2 linked regions of the Constrictibacter sp. MBR-5 genome follow. The protein of the gene in region 1 interacts with the protein of each later gene in a pairwise test. Links are inferred from orthologs where the notes say so. Each region holds a gene or a part of one and is shown in the gene's direction. Other genes may lie near its edges. The genes, in order: ABIE65_RS15200 and def.

The links.
Region 2: the proteins of ABIE65_RS15200 (region 1) and def interact in binary tests that used the Escherichia coli proteins (3 or more experiments, as listed by UniProt). The link is inferred for Constrictibacter sp. MBR-5 from one-to-one orthologs.

What each region holds. Positions count from the first base shown.
Region 1 is NZ_JBEPTK010000006.1:255,953-265,662, reverse strand. The notes cover bases 2,841-5,699. They hold ABIE65_RS15200 (aspartate-semialdehyde dehydrogenase), read left to right. Parts: upstream 2,841-3,692; coding sequence 3,693-4,706; downstream 4,707-5,699. Other genes in these bases: ABIE65_RS15195 (hydantoinase B/oxoprolinase family protein), read right to left, coding at 4,725-5,699; ABIE65_RS15205 (multidrug effflux MFS transporter), read left to right, coding at 2,841-3,564. In the rest of the region: ABIE65_RS15215 (sialidase family protein), read right to left, coding at 1-658; ABIE65_RS15210 (MFS transporter), read right to left, coding at 753-1,991; more of ABIE65_RS15205, read left to right, coding at 2,308-2,840; more of ABIE65_RS15195, read right to left, coding at 5,700-6,449; ABIE65_RS15190 (hydantoinase/oxoprolinase family protein), read right to left, coding at 6,446-8,524; gltB (glutamate synthase large subunit), read left to right, coding at 8,918-9,710.
Region 2 is NZ_JBEPTK010000003.1:79,604-89,171, reverse strand. The notes cover bases 3,723-6,439. They hold def (peptide deformylase), read left to right. Parts: upstream 3,723-4,680; coding sequence 4,681-5,199; downstream 5,200-6,439. Other genes in these bases: truA (tRNA pseudouridine(38-40) synthase TruA), read left to right, coding at 6,148-6,439; fmt (methionyl-tRNA formyltransferase), read left to right, coding at 5,204-6,151; ABIE65_RS07405 (glutathione S-transferase family protein), read right to left, coding at 3,873-4,541; ABIE65_RS07410 (SIMPL domain-containing protein), read right to left, coding at 3,723-3,836. Also shown: ATP-dependent zinc metalloprotease FtsH, read right to left, coding at 1-284; ABIE65_RS07425 (VOC family protein), read right to left, coding at 324-1,274; ABIE65_RS07420 (alpha/beta hydrolase), read left to right, coding at 1,388-2,155; ABIE65_RS07415 (SDR family oxidoreductase), read right to left, coding at 2,165-3,091; more of ABIE65_RS07410, read right to left, coding at 3,039-3,722; more of truA, read left to right, coding at 6,440-6,906; ABIE65_RS07385 (hypothetical protein), read right to left, coding at 6,890-7,477; dapE (succinyl-diaminopimelate desuccinylase), read right to left, coding at 7,491-8,660; dapD (2,3,4,5-tetrahydropyridine-2,6-dicarboxylate N-succinyltransferase), read right to left, coding at 8,657-9,517. UniProt on the Escherichia coli protein: Removes the formyl group from the N-terminal Met of newly synthesized proteins. Requires at least a dipeptide for an efficient rate of reaction. N-terminal L-methionine is a prerequisite for activity but the enzyme has broad specificity at other positions.

The sequences.
Region 1 (9,710 bases):
AGACGCTGCCGGGTGCGGCGCCGCTGACGCAGACGGCGTGGCCGTCGAGCATGCCCTCGGCGTCGGTGTCGCTGAGGATCCGGCTCTTGAGGTGCGGCTGCTGCGCCAGCGTCACCAGCGCGTCGCTGCAGTCTTCCCAGGTCTCGCCACCGTCGAGGCTGCGGATCGCGCCGTTCACCTCAAGCGTCGCGTAGACCGCGTCGGGCTGCGCCGGATCGACCGCGATGCGCATGACGCGGCAGGCGAAGGGCATGCGGGCCCGCTCGGGCACCGGCGGGTCTGGCAGGCGGCGCCAGCTGTCGCCGCCGTCGTCGCTGCGATAGACCGCGACCGGCGAGGCACCTGCGTACAGGGTCTCCGGCTGCGTCGGATGCACGGCGATGGACCAGATCTGCACGTCGCGCTCGGGGAAGGCGAGCCGTTCCCAGCTGTCGCCGCCGTCGCGGCTGCGCCAGGGACCGTCGGCCGTGCCGATGAAGACGGTGCGGGGATCCTGCGGATGGATGGTCACCGCCTGGACGTGGCGGACACCGTCCAGGCCTTCGGTCAGGTGCGACCACGGCCCGCCCGCGACGTTCCGCCGGAACAGCCCGCCGACCTCGCCGCCGGACCAGGGGGCGGCCCCGACATAGACATGCGCTTCTGCGTTGGCAGCCATCGCCCGCTTCCCCTGATCCCTTATGAGTTGGGACGAGACTAGCCGGAAACCGACATCCATCAAATCGCCCGCTGCGTGAACGCAGACTGAGCGTTCACTGATCGCCCCACGGCTTGAACGGCCGGATCAGTTCGGGCCAGCGCCAGGCGATCAGGGTCATGGCGAGGAGGCCCTCCGCGCAGACGATCGACACGGCGGTGGGGGCGCCGAACCAGTCGGCGAGCAGGCCGACGTGGAGGATGCCGAGCGGGTTGCCGCCGCCGATGCAGACGGCCAGCACGCCCATCACGCGCGGGCGCAGGGCCGGGGGCGTCGAGGAGAGCACAATGGTGCTCTGCATCGCGCCGAAGCAGGCGAAGCCGAGGCCGGCCACGATCAGGATGCCGAAGGAGAAGGCGGCGGAGCCGGATTGCGAGAAGGCCAGCGCCGACGCGACGCACAGGCACGACCCCCAGAAGTAGAGCCGCAGATACTGCGCGCTGCGGACCTTCCAGGCGATCATGAGCGCGGCGAAGAAGGCGCCGGTGCCCTCCATCGCCATCAGGAGGCCGGTGGCGAACGGGCCGAGGCCGAGTTCCTGGCGGCCGATGACCGGCACCAGGCCCATATAGACGAGGCCCCAGAAGTTCATGGCGACGGTCATGCACAGCGTGCCCATGAGCACGCGGCTTCCGCGGATGAAGCGCAGGCCTTCGCGGATGTCGGCGAGGATGTTGCCGCTGCCGCCGACCGGCCGGATCGGCCGCTCGATCGACATGATCTGCCATGCGGCAAGCGCGAAGAGCACCGTCCCCAGGAAGTAGGCGCCCTCCATCCCGATCGCCGCCAGCAGCGTGCCGCCGATCGCCGGACCCAGCGCGCGGGTGGCATTCATCGTGGAGGAGTCGAGGCCCATGGCGCGTGCCACGGCGTGCGGGCCGGCGATCTCGCCCATCAGCGTGCGCCGCACGGGATGGTCCATCGACCAGAAGGTGCCGTTCAGGAAGACGCCCAGCGCCACGTGCCACATGGCGATGTTGCCGGTGGCCACCAGCGTCCCGAGCACGAGGGACAGCAGCGAGAGCAGGCCGAGCCCGACCCCCAGCAGGATGCGCCGGCTGACACGCTCGGCGACGATGCCGGTCAGGGTGCCGAACAGGAAACTGGGCAGCATCCGCAGGAAGAGGACGAAGGCGACCATGCCGGCGGAGCCGGTCAGCTGCAGGACGAACAGGCTGACGACCAGCACTTCCAGCCAGCGCATCGTCTGCGCCAGCGCGCCGGCGAGCCAGGCGCGGCGGAAATCGGGCTGCGAGAGCAGCCCCGGCGCGGCGACCGGATGTCCCTCCTGCACGTGCCCACCCTGATCGGGCCCGTCTCGCACGCCGACCTCGCTTGCCGTTCCCAGGCGTTTCCCGGCGGGCTCGGATGCCGCCTTCCGCCAAGGTTTAGCGCGATCGGAGCCGTCCCGCCACGTCCCCCCCGTAGTTCCGGACCCGTCGGCCCGCGGTTCCCGCACGTCGCGCAATGCTGCACTGCAATGAAAGCTGCCCCATGGCGTTGCGAACGGGGGTAGGCTTGCCGTCGAGCGGACCGCCGGGAGGCGCGCCGCCGATCATACCGGCTGTCCCCAGCGACGGCCGGACCCTCCGCAAGAAGCGAGGTTTCCGATGACGGCTGCAGGTACGTCTGCCAGCCCGCATCCCGGCATGGGGTTTCGCGAATTCGTCGCCTTTGTCGCCGCGCTGATGGCGATGAACGCCCTGTCGATCGATTCCATGCTGCCCGCCCTGCCGGACATCGGCGACGCGCTGGGGATCGTCGAGGACAACCGCCGGCAGTGGATCATCACCGCCTACCTGCTGGGGTTCGGCGGTGCGCAGATCGTCTACGGGACGCTGGCGGACCGTTTCGGACGCAAGCCCGTCCTGCTCGTCGGCGTGGGCGTCTATGCGGTCGCCAGCTTCGCCGCCGCCTACGCCTGGTCGTTCGACGTGATGATGGCGGCCCGCATCCTGCAGGGCGTCGGTGCCGCTGCGACGCGCGTCCTGGCCGTCTCCATCGTGCGAGACTGCTATGCCGGGCGGCAGATGGCGCGCGTCATGTCGCTGGCCTTCACCGTCTTCCTCGCGGTGCCGATCGTGGCGCCGTCCGTGGGGCAGGCGATCATGGTCTTCGGCGCCTGGCCGCGCATCTTTGAGGTGCTTGCGGCGATCGGCGTCGTCGTCGCCGTCTGGACGGTGCTGCGCCTACCGGAGACGCTGCATCCGGACGACCGCCTGCCGATCGCGCCCGCCCGCGTCACCGGCGCCTTTGTGACGGTCTTCACCAACCGCATCGCCATCGGCTACATGCTGGCGATGGCCCTGGCGATGGGCGGCCTGTTCGGCTTCATCAATTCGGCACAGCAGGTCTTCGTCGACGTCTTCGACGCCGAGGTCTGGTTCCCGGCCATCTTCGCGATGATCGCAGGCTTCATGGTGTTCGCCTCGCTCCTGAATGCCCGGATCGTCGGGCGCATCGGCACGCGGCGCGTCTCGCACACGGCGCTGTGCGGCTACATCGCGCTGGCGGTGATCCATGCCGTGGTGTCGCTGGCCGGGCTCGACACGCTGTGGAGCTTCGCGCTGCTGCAGGGCTGCATGATGTTCTGCTTCGGCCTCATGGGTCCGAATTTCGGCGCGATGGCGATGGAGCCGCTCGGCCACATCGCCGGCACGGCGGCCTCCGTCCAGGGGTTCATCACCACGGTGGGCGGCGCAATGATCGGCTTCTACATCGGCCAGCAGTTCGACGGGACGGTCGTACCGCTGACGCTGGGCTTCGCCGGGTGCGGCTGCGCGGCACTGGCCGTCGTCTTCGTCACCGAGCGCGGGCGACTGTTCCGGCCGACGGCGGCGGCCCTGCGGCCGGCGGCCGGAGAGTAGCGACGAAGAGCAGGGGCGGGCCGCCGGCACCCGCCGGCCGTCGCGCTTGAAATCGCCCGGCGTGCCGCGTAAGTGACCGCGCACGTCCGGGCCGCGATTCGGCCGGACGAATCAGCGAGGACCTATCTATGGGCTACAGGGTTGCAGTGGTCGGCGCCACCGGTGCGGTGGGCCGGCAGTTACTGGCCGGGCTCGCGGAATCAAGCGTGCCCGTCGACGAAGTGTTCGCTCTCGCCTCCGCCCGCTCGGCCGGCAAAAGCGTATCGTTCGGTGAGGACGACACCGTGAAAGTCCAGGACCTCGCGAAATTCGACTTCAGCAAAGCCGACATCGGGCTGTTCTCGCCGGGTGCCAGCGTCTCGGCCGAGTTCGCGCCGAAGGCGGGCGAGGCCGGCTGCATCGTCATCGACAACACCTCGAAGTTCCGCATGGACCCGGACGTGCCGCTGGTCGTGCCGGAGGTGAATCCCGACGCGATCGCCGGCTACACGGCGCGCAACATCATCTCCAACCCGAACTGCTCGACCATCCAGCTGGTCGTGGCGCTGAAGCCGCTGCACGACATCGTGCCCATCCGGCGCGTCGTCGTCTCGACCTACCAGTCGGTGTCCGGCGCCGGGCAGGAGGGCATGGACGAGCTCTTCAACCAGACCAAGGCCATCTACCAGGTCCAGGAGTACAAGCCGAAGAAGATGCCGCACCGAATCGCGTTCAACGTGATCCCGCAGATCGACGTCCTGATGCCGGACGGCTCCTATAAGGAGGAGTGGAAGATGGTCGAGGAAACCAAGAAGATCCTCGATCCGGCGATCCAGGTGATCGCGACCTGCGTCCGCGTGCCGGTCTTCGTCGGCCACTCCGAGGCGGTCTATGTCGAGTTCGAGGAGGAGATCACCGTCGAGGAAGCGCGCGACGCCCTCGACAACGCGCCGGGCGTGGTGGTCCTCGACCGGCCGGAAGACAACCTCTACGCGATGCCCGTCGACTGTGCCGGCGAGGACGCGGTCTATGTCAGCCGCATCCGGCGCGATCCGACGGTCCCGCACGGCATCGCCATGTGGGTCGTGTCGGACAACCTGCGCAAAGGGGCGGCGACCAACGCCGTGCAGATCGCCGAAGCGCTGGTCGAGACCTACCTCTGACTCCGATCTGACCGAGGTTCAGGAGCGCGCGGCGCGCAGGCGCCGCGTCTCCGCCTCGTCGGGCAGCATGTCCGCGCCGACCGCGACGCCATAGTCGCGGACCGCGGCTTCCGCCGTGACGTAGCCCTTGCGGACGTCTGCCGCGACGCGCTCGGGCTCGCGCGCGAAGGCGTCGCCGATGCCGCCGCCGCCGGGCATCTCGACGATCAGCCGCTCGCCCGTCGGCACCGTCTGCCGTCCCTTCGGCTTCAGCACCGTGCCGGACCCCAGGCTCAGCCGGCCGCTGGTGCCGGGCTTGCCGCCGGCGCGACCGCGTGCCGGATGGTTCACCCGTTCGAACGAGGCGAAGATCGCGAAGGGTGCGGCCTCGCGGCTGCCGATCACCATCGTCTGGCCCAGGCCGCCGCGCTGCCGGCCGGGTCCGCCGGAATCCTGCCGCAGTTCCTTTGCCCAGACGACGAGGGGCGTGATCGCCTCCGTCGCCTCGACGGGCACGTTGCGCACGCCGCTGGGATAGGGCGTGGCGGAGAGCCCGTCCTGCCGCGGGCGCGCGCCTGTGCCGCCGGAGTGGAAGCTGGTCACCTGGAAGGCGGTCGCCTGCGGGTTCCAGACCTCGTCGGCGAGGCCGTGACCGGCGCCCAGCTTCACGTTCCACAGGTTCGACGTGCCCTCCGCCGGCACCCGGCCCGGGATGGCCTGGTCGAGGCAGCCGAACACGACGTCCGGCAGCATGTGGCCGATGGTCGAGCGCGCGACCACGGCGCAGGGATGCGGCGGGTTCACGATGCTGCCGATGGGCGCCCTGACCTTGATCGGTTCGAGCGAGCCGGCGTTGTTCGGCAGGCCCGGCCCGACGATGCAGCGCACGCCGAAGGTCGTGTAGGCTTCGGTGTAGCAGAGCGGGCAGTTGATGCCGAAGGTCGACACGCCCGACGTGCCCTCGAAGTCGATGACGATCTCGCCCTCGGCGATGGTGAGGGCGGCGACGAGGTCGATCGGCGCCTCGTAGCCGTCGATGCGCATCGATGCGCGCCACGTGCCCTTGGGCAGCTTGTCGATCTCGGCCTGCATGCCGCGCCGGCTGGAGTCGATGATGAAGGCGCCGAGATCGTCGAGCGTCTCCAGGCCGTACTCGTCCATCATGCCGACGAGGCGGCGGCAGCCGATCTCGTTGCAGGCGATCAGGGCGTAGATGTCGCCCTCGACCTGGATCGGCTCGCGCACGTTGGCGCGCACCATCTCCATGAACCACGCGTTCATCCGGCCCTGCTCGACCAGCGGCATCAGGGGGATGAACAGGCCTTCCTGGTAGACCTGCCGCCCGTCGGGGGCGAGGCCGATGCCGCCGATGTCGACGAGGTGGCTGGTGCAGGCGAACAGCGCCACGAGTTCGCCGTTGCGGAAGGTCGGCGTGACGACCGTCAGGTCGTGCAGGTGGCCGGTGCCCTTCCACGGATCGTTGGTGATGTAGACGTCGCCTTCGCGCATGGTCGCGACCGGGAAGCGGTCGATGAAGTGCTTCACCGCCAGCGCCATCGAGTTGATGTGGCCGGGCGTGCCCGTCACCGCCTGGGCCAGCATCCGGCCCTCGACGTCGAAGACGCCCGCCGAGATGTCGCCCGCTTCGCGGGCCGACGTGCTGAACGCTGTGCGGACCAGGGTCTGGCCCTGCTCCTCGACGACGGCGAGCAGGCGGTTCCACATGACCTGCATGCGGATGCGGGCGAGGGGGTTCGCGGTCATGGCGCGCTCCTGCGGTTCAGCACCAGATGGCCGACCGCGTTGACGGTCGCGTCGAAATTGGCCGTGACCACGGTGGCGGTGTCGGGCTCGGCGATCACGGCGGGTCCGGCGACCGTTTCGCCCGGCGAAAGGTCGGGCCGCCAGTAGACCGGCACCTCGCGCCAGGTTCCGGCGTCGATGTCGTACAGCAGGCGCATCTCGCCCGTCATCGCCGCGGCGCCGCCGGCCGTCGCGTCGGCGCGCTCCGGCAGCGGCACTTCGGTCGCCAGTGCCAGGCTCCAGGACATGGCCTCGACCGTCAGGTTCGGGATAATGCGCCCGTAGAGCTGTCGATAGGCGTCTTCGAACGCGGCGCGCAGGGCCTCCCCGCCGTCGCCGCCGATGCGGGCCTCGGGCAGCGGCACGGCGATCTCGTGCCCCTGGCCGCGATAGCGCATGTAGGCGGTGCGCGTCTCGACCAGCGGCGCGTGCGGCGCGCCCATCCGCACCACGGATTCGGCCTCGGCGCGCATCCCGGCGAACAGGTCTGTCAGCATGTCCGAGTCGTAGCGACGCATGTCGACGTAGCGGCTGCGCACCACCTCGTAGGCGATCGGCGCGCGCAGGAAGCCCACCGCGGAGCCGACGCTGGCCGCCATCGGGACGACGGCCGTGCCGATGCCGAGCTTCTCGGCGAGGCGGGCGGCGTGCAGGGGAGCGGCGCCGCCGAAGGCAATCAGCCCGCGCTCCGGCAGGTCCTTGCCGGATTCGACGGCATGCACCCGCGCGGCGTTGCCCATGTTCTCGTCGACGATCTCGGCGATGCCGCCGGCCGCGAGTTCGGTCGGCAGGTCGAGCGGCCTGCCCACCATCGCGTCGACCGCTGCGGCGGCCTGTGCGGCGTCCAGCGGCACCCGGCCGCCGGCGAACTTCACCGGGTCGATGCGCCCCATCACCAAGTCGGCGTCGGTGACCGTCGGCCGCGTGCCGCCGCGGCCGTAGCAGGCCGGTCCCGGCTCGGAACCGGCGCTCTCGGGGCCGACCGTGATGCGGCCGAGCGTATCCACGGCGGCCAGCGACCCGCCGCCGGCGCCGATCTCCACCATCTCGATGACCGGGATGCGCAGCGGCAGGCCGCTGCCCTTCAGGAAGCGTTGCATGCGCGCCACCTCGAAGCTGCGCGACAGCTGCGGCTTGAAGTCGTCGATCAGGCAGATCTTCGCGGTGGTGCCGCCCATGTCGAACGACAGCACCTGGTTGAGCCCGCACTCGGCGGCGACGTTGCGCGCCAGGATGGCACCGCCGGCCGGCCCCGATTCGACGAGGCGGATGGGGAAGGCGCGCGCCGTCTCGATCGTCGTGACGCCGCCGCTCGACATGACCAGCAGCAGCGGACAGGCGACGCCGCCTGCGCGCAGCCGCGTCTCCAGCCGGCCGAGATAGCCCGACATCAGCGGCTGGACGTAGGCGTTGGCGAGCGCCGTCGAGAAGCGCTCATACTCGCGCATCTCCGGGCAGACGTCGGCCGAGCGGGTGATCGCGACGTCGGGCAGCGCCTCGGCCAGGATCGCCGCGGCACGGTCCTCGTGCGCCGGATTGACGTAGCTGTGCAGGAAGCCGACGGCGACGGCGGCGACGTTCGCCGCGCGCAGCGCCGGAACCAGCGCCGCGACCGCGGCCTCGTCGAGCGGCAGCAGCACCTCGCCGTCGGCGGCGATCCGCTCCGGCACGGCGAATCGCAGGTCGCGCGGCGCCAGCGGCTCCGGCCGCTCCATGTAGAGGTCGTACTGGTCGAAACGGTGCTCGTAGGCCATCTCGACCGCGTCGCGGAAACCTTCGGTCGTGACCAGCGCGGTCCGTGCGCCCTTGCGTTCGATCAGCGCATTGGTCGCCAGGGTCGTGCCGTGGATAACCAGGCCGACATCCGCGGCGGCCACGCCGGCCTCGGCCAGCACGCCCGCCACCCCCTCCATGACGCCGCGTTCCGGTGCGCCGTGCGTGGTCAGCACCTTTGCCGTGGTGCGGGATCCGCCATGCTCCAGCACGACGTCGGTGAAGGTACCGCCGATGTCGATGGCGATGCGCTTTTCGCTCATCCGCTGGTCAGCCTCGCTGGATAGGGAAGGGACGTATCGGGAAACTATGCGTGAGGCGCGTCCCGCGCGGAAGACGGCCGGTCCGCCGGTCCGCCGCGGGTGCCCGAAGGACATGTCCGATCATTCGCATGTTGGCAGGGCGGACCTCTGCCGTTAGGTTAGTCGGTCGCAGCAGCGCCCACCTCGATGGGCGTCGTTGTCCGGGACGGAACCGGGGATATCCGTCGGGCGTGACGCGAGGTGCGGAAAGTGCCGGCGTAACGTCCGTCATGCTGTCGAACTCCCCGGGGTTCGTCCCTTCAACCCGAGCGCAGCCCAAGAGGAGGGCCGCGCCCGGCGTCGGCGCGTCAAAAGCCGCCGCCGGCGCGCGCTCTCGCTTCGTGAGGACCGCCTGTGAGCCAGCTTCCGCCCGCCCAGGGCCTGTACGACCCGTTGAACGAGCACGATTCCTGTGGTGTCGGCTTCGTCGCCGACGTCAAAGGACGCAAAAGCCATGCCATCGTCCGGCAGGGGCTGCGCATTCTCGAAAATCTGGAGCATCGCGGCGCCGTCGGTGCCGATCCGCTGGCCGGTGACGGTGCGGGCATCCTGATCCAGACGCCGGACGCCTTCCTGCGTGCCGTGACTGCCGATCTGGGCATCACGCTGCCCGCCTTCGGCGACTATGCGGCCGGCATGGTCTTCCTGCCGAAGGACGCCGACCGGCGCCGCACGTTCGAGGAACTGCTCGAAGGTCTGGTCGCCGAGGAGGGGCAGGTCCTGCTCGGCTGGCGCGACGTGCCGGTGGATCCTTCCGGGCTGGGCGAGACGGTGAAGCCGACGGAGCCGGCGGTGCGCCAGATCTTCGTCGGCCGCGGCGAGGGGACGCCCGACCAGGACACCTTCGAGCGCAAGCTCTACATCATCCGCAAGCGTGCGGCGAACGGCGTCCGTGCCCGGCAGACGCCGGGGATCGAGGACTTCTACGTTCCGTCGCTGTCCTCGCGGACGATCGTCTACAAGGGCATGCTGCTCGCGGCCCAGGTCGGCGCCTATTACCTGGACCTCCAGGACGAGCGGATGGACAGCGCACTGGCGCTCGTCCACCAGCGTTTCTCGACCAACACCTTCCCGTCCTGGCGCCTCGCGCATCCGTTCCGCATGGTCTGCCACAACGGCGAGATCAACACGCTCCGCGGCAACGTGA
Region 2 (9,568 bases), on another replicon or contig:
CCGGTGACCGTGACGCCCTTCTCCGCCAGTTCGTCGGCGATGCGTGGATCCACCCGGGTCGTGACGAAGCGGGGCTTCCCCTCCTGCGGCTCGCGGAACGCACCCTCGATATAGGTCTCGCCGACCTGCACCTCCTTGATCAGCCCTCGATCGAGATAGCTGCGGAAGGTGCTGTAGGGGATCGTTTCGACCGTCCGGCTCTGATGCAGGAAGGTGTTGACGATCATCACCGCGAACAGCGCGATCACGATGTGCCACGGGTTGAAGCGGAACTTGTCTCCCATGCGATCCCCGGCTCGTTAAGGGAAGCGGTACCGGCGGCCTCAGCGGCGCGGCAGCCTCCGCCAGACCGGCGCCACCTCCGGGCCGTGGAACAGGATATGGGCACCCATGCCGTCCGCCGGAACGACCTGCACCAGGTCGGGCGCCAGCAGGTCGGCGGCGACGCCGCGGTCCCGCAGGAGCGAGAGGGTGCGCACCGGATCGTTCACCTGCAGTGCCACCGCCGCCTCGAAGGGCAGCGCGGCCGCCTTGAAGCCCGGAAGCATGCGCGCCGCCACATCCGTGTCGCAGATCGTGAGACGCCCCCGATCGAGTGCGATCGCATACTGCCCCGGGCCTTCCGCGACAGGGGGCCGTCCGGAGAAGGTGGCGAACCGGCCGGCCGCTTCCGCCGGGTCTGCCTCGACGATCAGGAAGTCGGTGAGCGCCTCGGCGCCGTTGGGATGTTCCGCCCAGCCGGGCAGCCAGACGAGCTCCGGTGTCTCGTGGCCGCAATACTGCGCCCGGCCCTCGGGCATGACGCCAGGTTCGGTGCGCAGCACGTGGAAGCCGACCAGCGGTTTCTCGGGCATCGAATCGAGCGGCCGGCGCAGGCGCACCGCCGGCTGCGTCGGCATGCCCGCGGCGCGCAGGCGCGCTTCCTGCGCCGGTACGTCGGCATGGCCGAGTGCGACGAGGTGCAGGCCCTCGTAGCGGTCGAGGCTCCGGCGCAGCTGGGCGGCGAGCGGCGTATCGAGATTGGCGGCGAGGATCTCCAGATAGCCGATCCGCAGCGTGATCAGCCGGTTGACCGTCCCCGCCGGCACGAGTGCGCCGTCCGGTCCGGCATTGTAGTGGGTGTTCTGCGGCTGCACGGCGAAGCCGAGCCGCTCGAACCGCTGCGTGGCGCGGTCCATGTCGGCGACGAAGAAGCCGACATGGTCGAGGAAGACTTCGTCGTCCCGGGGAAGCTGCCGGTCGGCCGCGCCGGATCTCTCGGCATCTGTGCTCATGTCCGCCCTCCGCTGCCGCGCGTGTCGTTCATCCGCCTTTATTGCAGACGGCGGCCGGAATGGTCAGTCTCGAACGATGCGGCCATGCGCCGCCACCGTTGACCGAGGCCATGATGCCGCAAGACCCCGCCATCCTCGTCCGCCCCGACGGCACGCGCATCGCCCATCACCATACGCCGGCCGCCACCGGAAACGGCATGCCCGGTGTCGTCTTCCTCGGCGGCTTCAAGTCCGACATGGAGGGCGGCAAGGCGCTGCGGCTGGAGGCGTTCTGCCGTGGACGCGGTCAGCAGTTCACGCGCTTCGACTATCGCGGGCACGGCCTCTCGAGCGGCAGGTTCGAGGACGGGACCATCGGGCTGTGGCTGGCCGACGCGGTGGCCGTGCTGGACGAGGTGACGCGCGGCCCGCAGATCCTGGTCGGATCCAGCATGGGCGGCTGGATCGCTCTGCTCGCGGCGCTGCGTCGGACGGACAGGGTCGCCGGCATCGTCGGCGTCGCACCGGCGCCGGATTTCGTCGTGCGCATGGAGGGCGAGCTGTCGGCCGACCAGCGCGCGACGCTGGCGCGCGAGGGGCGCTTCGAGCGGCCATCGGCCTACTCGGACGACCCCTACGTCATCACCCGGGCGCTCATCGAGGACGGCAAGCGCCACCTGCTGATGGACGCCCCGATCCCGCTCGACCTGCCCGTGCGCATCCTGCATGGCATGCGCGACGACGCGGTGCCCTGGCAGCTCTCGCTGAAGCTCTGCGAGACGCTTACCTCGGACGATGTGCGGGTCGTGTATGTCAAGAACGGCGATCACAGGCTGTCGGAGGAGCCGGAGCTCGACCTGCTGTGCGAAACGGTCGACGAAGTCGGCCGCCGCATAGCCTGAGCCGGCTGCTCAGCCGGCGGTCTCGGCGGCCAGGATCGCCCGCAGTCCGGCACGGTAGTCCGGGTGGCGTAGCGTCACGCCGAGTTCGGTCTTGATGCGCTCGTTCCGGACGCGGCGGTTGTCGGCATAGAAGCTGCGCGCCATCGGCGACAGTTCGGCCTGCGCGAAGGGGATGAGCGGCGGCGGTTCGACGCCCAGCAGATCGCAGGCGAAGGCGGTGACTTCGTGCGATGGCGCCGGAAGATCGTCCGCCACGTTGTAGATCGCGCCGGCGCGCGGCCGCTCGATCGAAGCGCGCAACGTCGCGACGATATCGTCGACGTGGATGCGCGAGAAGACCTGCCCCGGCTTGTCGATCCGATGCGCGCGGCCGCTCCGCACGGCGTCGAGCTGGCTGCGGCCGGGGCCGTAGATGCCGGGCAGCCGGAAGATATGGACCGCGATGCCGTGCGCCCGACCGAAATCGGTCCAAGCGCGTTCGGCATCGAGGCGGCGCCGCGAACGGTCGCCGGTCGGCGCAGGCGGCGTGTCCTCGTCGACCCAGGCGCCGCCGTGGTCGCCGTAGACGCCGCTGGTCGACAGATAGCCGATCCAGCCGAGCGTCGAAGCCGCCGCCGCGATGTCGCGGCCATGCACGCCGAGGGCGGTGTCGCCCTCCGCGTCGGGCGGAATGGAGGCGAGCAGGTGCGTCGCGCCGGCCAGCGAGGAGGCCGGATCGTCGAGCGGTGCACCGCGTTCGAATCGATGCACGGTGCGGTCGGCCTCCGCACGCGCGGTCCGCCCGGTGCCGGCGACCGTCCAGCCCTCCGACGCCACCGCGTCGGCGAGCCGGCCGGCCGTGTAGCCGAGTCCGAAGCAGAAGAGACGGGAGATCGTCCTGATCCTACTTCTTGTCGCCCGGCGCCGGCTTGCGGTCGTCGTGCTTCCGGTCGCCATGCTTCCACTCGCCCGGCTCCGGGCGCGGCGCCGGTGCGGCGAGCACGACCGTGGCGTTCAGGACGAGACGCTCGGACACTTCGATGTCGCCGCCGTCGGCCGCCATCGGTGCGGCCGCCATCTGCGCCCGCTCCATCTTCATGCCGCGATCCTGATAGGCCATCGGCCGCGGGATGCCCGCATTCTCAAAGTCGACGCGCTGCACGCGGAAGCCGCGATCCGGCCAAACCTTGGCGACTTCTGCCGCTTCCTTGGCGGCGCGGCCGTAGATGTCGGCCCGCAGCTTCGCCGCCGTGTCCTCGCGCTCGGCGAGGGTTGGGCTGAAGTCGACCTGGTTCACTTCCAACTGCTGCCCCGGCTTGCTGAGCTGGCGGGCCTTGTCGTAGATGCCGCCGAGCGCGCCCTCGGGAACGCGCACCTCGGCAGTGACGCGCCAGCGCTCCAGGCCACTGGCGTCGCGCGACCGGTCGGAACTGGTAACCCGCCAGTCGCCCTTCGCCAGTTCGTCGAACACCGGCGGCACGCGGCCGGACTGCTGTGCGGCCTGCTCGCCGGACAGGACTGTCTCGACGCTGGCGACCAGCTTGGCCGTCTTGGTCTCGACCCAGCCTTCGGATGTCAGCTGGAGCACGATCTGGTCGGGCGGCGGCGCGTACGGACCCATCGGCTGGGCTGCGACGGTCGCGATCGTCGGCGGGGCGAGCATGGCGAGGCCCAGCATTGCCGCCGGGAGTGCGCGAGGCATGATGCGCATAGTCCTAATCCTTCTGACGGACGACCCCTAGAAGTCGAGGTCGGCATAGTGTCGGGGGGGACGCAGACCCGGGACCTGGTCGGCGAGGAGCGGCCGGAAGCTCGGGCGCGACTTGATGCGCTGGTACCATTGCTTCGCCCCTTCGACCGCATCCCATGGGACGTCGCCCAGAAAGTCGATCGACGAGAGATGGGCGGCCGCGACGATGTCGGCCAGCGAGAAGACCTCCCCGCCCAGCCAGTTCCGCCGTTCCGTGAGCCACGCCACATATTCGAGGTGGTAGACGATGTTGAGCTTGCCAGCCCGAATCGCGGCGGAGCTCGGCTCGCCGGTGCGCATCAGGCGTTTCAGCACCTTCTCGCCGTAGAGCTGGTCGGTCACCTCGCGCGCGAACTTGCCGTCGAACCAGGCGACCAGGCGCCGGGTTTCCGCCCGTTCGGCCGGTGTCTGCCCGATCAGGCATGGCTCCGGACGAACCTCCTCCAGATACTCGCAGATTGCGGCGGAATCACAGACGATGGTGCCGTCCTCGTCCTCGAACACCGGCACGGTGCCGGCCGGATTGATCGCGAGGAAGGTGTCGCGCCGATCCCACACCGGCTCCGTTTCGAGGTCCGCCTCGATGCCCTTCTCGCGCAAGGCGATCCTGACCTTGCGGCAATAGGGCGACAGCGGGAAGTGGATCAGTCTGGACATAGCCCGTGAGTCTACCGGATGCGCGACTGGTTAACGAGCGGACACGCGGCAGGTTGCGCCGACGGCACCGGCGGCCTTCGGCTTGACGCCGTCCTCCGCGCCACATACGTAGCGTGCCGACCCCTCAGAGCCCAGAAGCATGACGATACGCCCCATCGTGATCGCGCCGGACCGCCGGCTGAAGAGCAAGAGCGCACCGGTGGCCCAGGTCGACGATGGGGTACGGCGGCTCATGGACGATATGCTCGAGACGATGTACGACGCGCCCGGCATCGGCCTCGCGGCACCCCAAGTCGGCGTGCTCAGCCGCGTGGTGGTGATGGACCTCGGCGAGGAGGGCGAGCGCAAGCCGATCCGCATGGCGAACCCGCGCATCGTGAAGGCCTCCGACGAGGAAGCCGTCGCCAACGAGGGCTGCCTCTCCCTGCCGGAAATCTACGTGGACGTGACCCGGCCCGTCGCGGTCACGGCCCGATATCTGGACGAGAACGGACAGGAGCTGGAGATCGAGGCGGACGGCCTGCTGGCGCGCTGCATCCAGCACGAGATCGACCATCTCGACGGGGTCCTGCACGTGGACTACCTGTCGGCGCTGCGCCGCAAGATGATCCTCCGCAGGCTCGACAAGCAGCGCAAGGTCGAAGCGGAGGCCGGCTGAGCCGATGCAGCGGCTGCGGCTGATCTTCATGGGAACGCCCGACTTCGCCGTGCCCGCGCTGGCGGCGTTGCGCGATGCCGGGCACGAGATCGTCGCGGTCTACTCCCAGCCGCCCCGCCCGGCGGGCCGCGGTCACGCCGAACGGCCATCGCCGGTCCAGACGTTTGCCGAAGCCCACGGTCTCCCGGTGCGGACGCCCAGGACGCTACGCGACCCGGCAGCGCAGGCCGATTTCGCGGCCTTCGGCGCCGATGCCGCGGTCGTCGCCGCCTACGGGCTGATCCTGCCGCAGGCGGTGCTCGACGCGCCGCGCCTCGGCTGTATCAACATCCACGGCTCGCTGCTGCCGCGCTGGCGCGGTGCGGCGCCGATCCAGCGGGCCATCCTCGCCGGGGACGACGAGACCGGCATCACGATCATGCAGATGGACGCGGGCCTCGACACCGGGCCCATGCTCCTGCGCGAGAGCGTGCCGATCGGCCCGCGGACGACCGCTGGCGATCTGCACGACACGCTGGCGGAGATCGGTGCGCGGCTGATCGTCGAGGCCATGCAGGGTGTGGCGGCCGGCTCGCTGAAGGCTGAACCGCAGCCGGCCGAGGGTGCCACCTACGCCGCCAAGCTCGGCCGCGACGAGGGCCGGCTGGACTGGACGCGGCCGGCGCTGGAACTCGATCGCCGGGTGCGTGCGCTCAACCCCTGGCCGGGCACCTGGTTCGTGCACGACGGCGCCAAGATCAAGGTCCTGGACGCCGTCGCCGATCCTGCGGCGGGTGGCGACCCGGGGACCGTGCTGCCTGGGGGCCTGACGATCGCCTGCGGCGAGGGCGGCCTGCGGCTCCTGCGCCTGCAGCGGGCCGGGCGCGCCCCCGTCGATGCGGAGGCCTTCCTGCGCGGCTACGCGCTGGCGCCGGGGACACGGCTTCCGCGCGGGGACGAGCCGGCGCCGTGACGCGCTGGAAGATCACCATCGAGTATGACGGCTCCGGCTTCGTCGGCTGGCAGCGCCAGGCGAACGGACTGTCGGTGCAGCAGGCGATCGAGGAGGCGATCGAAGCCTTCTGCGGTGAGCGGCCGGCCGTCATGGGCGCCGGCCGCACCGATTCCGGCGTCCATGCACTGGCGCAGGTGGCGCATTTCGATCTCGCGCGCCAGACGAACCCGGTCACCGTGCGGGAAGCGCTCAACCATCACCTGAAGCCGGTGCCGGCTGCGATCCTCATGGCCGAGGCGGTGGACGACGCGTTCGACGCGCGGCGCTCTGCGGTCGGGCGGGCCTATCTCTACCGGATCTTCAACCGAAGGGTGCGGCCGGTGATCGATCGCGGCAAGGTCTGGCACGTCCCTGCGCCGCTCGACGTCGACGCGATGCACGCGGCGGCGCAGTGCCTCGTCGGCCGGCACGACTTTTCCAGCTTCCGCGCCGCGGAATGCCAAGCGAAGTCGCCCGTCCGGACGCTCGACAGGCTGACCGTGACGCGCGTCGGCGAGGAGGTCCACCTGCGCGCCGCGGCGCGCTCCTTCCTGCACAACCAGGTGCGGATTCTCACGGGGACGCTGAAGCTGGTCGGTGAGGGCAAATGGCCCGTCGACCGGGTCGCGGCGGTGCTCGCCGCCTGCGATCGCCGTGTCGCCGGCCCCACCGTGCCGCCGCACGGCCTCTACCTGACCGATGTCGTCTACGAAACGGCTACATCGGCTGGGTGACGATCGCGTCCGCGGCTCCCGAAACCATCAGCCCGAGCAGCAGGTCCAGCGCCACGATTCCGGCCGCGCCGATCCCATTGATCTGCAGGGCCGTGCGCGCGACGAACCAGTGGAACATCAGCGTCCAGATCAGCACGCCGAAATAGACGATGCCGAGGACGGCGGTCGGGATCGTGCCGGAGGCCCCGAGCAGGGCCAGCACGCCGAAGACTCCCAGCGGGATGACGCTGCACCAGTTGGCCGCGATGATGTACGACACGTAGAACTGCTCGCGGCCGATGAAGCGCGTGACGTAGATCATCGCCAGCGGGAAGGCGAACCAACCGCAGACATAGGCGATGGCCTGGGTCAGGAAATACGCCGTCGCCGTCACGGTAACCGGCATCTCGCCCGGTTCGGCCTGCCCCGCCGCGAGGATGGCGACGTAGAAGGGCAGCGCGACAACGCCGGCGAAAAAGGAGCGCCAGAAGCCGTCGATGCCGGTGTCGAACGACTGGAGCCCGGACGGGTCGCGGGCGGCGAGGCGGAAGGCGCCCTGCAGGTTGCGTGCGATCTCCGCTCCGCCGATCATCGCGGCGCCGGGATCATCTGCCGGCGAGGTGGTCGCGAAGGACGAGCGCGTAGATCTGGGTCAGCCTGTCGAGATCGTCCAGCCGGACGTTCTCGTCGACCTTGTGCGCCATCTCGTTCACCAGCCCGCATTCGATCACCGGGCAGTGGTCCTTGATGAATCGGGCGTCGGACGTCCCGCCGGAGGTGCTGAGTTCCGGCGGCGCGCCGCAGACCCGCTCGATGGCGGACACCAGGGCGTCGCTGAGCGGCCCGGGCGCCGTCAGAAAGGATTCGCCGCTGACCGATGCGGTGAGTTCGTAGCGGCTCCCGCAGGCGTCGAGGCGGCGGCGCAGCGCCTCGTCGAGCGACCTGCCGCTCCAAAGGTCGTTGAAGCGGACGTTGAATCCCGCGCTGACCGTCGCGGGGATCAGATTGGTCGTCGGATTGCCCACGTCGACCGTCGTCACCTGCAGGCCCGACGGCTGGAAATGTTCGGTGCCCTGGTCCAGCGGCGGCGAGACCAGTGCGTCGAGCAACCGGATCATCCGGTGGACGGGGTTGTCGGCCTGGTCCGGATAGGCGACGTGCCCCTGGACGCCGAAAGCCTTCAGACGGCCGTTGTAGCTGCCGCGGCGGCCGATCTTGATCATCTCGCCCATTTCGGCGGGATTGGTCGGCTCGCCCACGATGCACGCGTCGAGGCGCTCGCCACGTTCCGCCAGCCAGTGCAGCACCTTGATCGTGCCGTTGACCGCCGGGCCTTCCTCGTCGCCCGTGATCAGGAAGCTGACCGAGCCCTTGAATGGTCCGCCCTCGGCGACGACTCGGGCGAAGCCGGCGACGAATGCGGCGATCGCCCCCTTCATGTCGACGGCGCCGCGGCCGTACATACGGTCGTCCGCGATCTCCGCGCCGAACGGGTCGTGCGTCCAGTCGGCCGGATCGCCGACCGGCACCACGTCGGTGTGGCCGGCGAAGCAGAGGTTGGGTCCGTCGGTGCCGAAGCGGGCGTAGAGATTGTCGACCTCGGGCGTCCCGGGCTCCGAGAACGGAAGCCGGTGACAGACGAAGCCGAGTCGGCTGAGAGCGTCCTGCAGGACGTCGAGGGCGCCCGCGTCGGTCGGCGTGACGCTCGGCCGACGGATCAGGTCGGCCAGCAGCGGAACCGGATCGCCGAGTGCCGCGGCGTCCGGCCCGGTCATGTGCGGAGCAGCTCGTTGATCGAGGTGCGCGAGCGCGTCTTCTCGTCCACCCGCTTGACGATGACCGCGCAGTAGAGCGACGGGCCCGGGCTACCGTCGGGCAGGGCCTTGCCGGGCAGGCTGCCCGGCACCACGACGGCGTAGGACGGCACGCGGCCGATGTAGATCTGGCCGGTGTCGCGGTCGATCACCTTGGTCGAGCCGGCGATGAAGGTGCCCATCGCCAGGACGGCGCCTTCCTCGATGATCACGCCCTCGGCCACTTCGCTGCGCGCGCCGATGAAGCAGTTGTCCTCGATGATGACCGGTGCCGCCTGCAGCGGCTCCAGCACGCCGCCGATGCCGACGCCGCCGGAGATGTGGCAGTTCTTGCCGACATAGGCGCAGGAGCCGACCGTCGACCAGGTGTCGATCATCGTGCCGCTGTCGACATAGGCGCCGACGTTCACGAAGGAGGGCATCAGCACGACGTTCGGCGCGATGTAGGCGGAGCGGCGGACGACGCAGTTCGGGACGGCGCGGAAGCCGGCGGCCTTGAAGCTGTTTTCGCCCCAGCCGGCGAACTTGGACGGGACCTTGTCGAACCAGGGCGAGTCGCCGAGCTCGGGATCGCGCGGCCCCCCCGGAACGGCGACGGAATCCCACAGCCGGAAGGACAGGAGCACGGCCTTCTTCAGCCACTCGTTCACGCGCCAGGCGCCGTCGACCTTCTCGGCGACGCGCAGAGCGCCCTCGTCCAGGCCCTCAATGGCGGCCATGACGGCGTCGCGCTTTTCGCCGCGCGTCCCGGAGGACAGCGTGTCCTTGACGTCCCACGCGGCGTTGATAATGGATTCGAGTTGCCGGGTATCGGTCATCGCGCTGCTCCGCTTGAAGGCGGCGAGAAGATGCGGCAGGCCCGTGGGCCT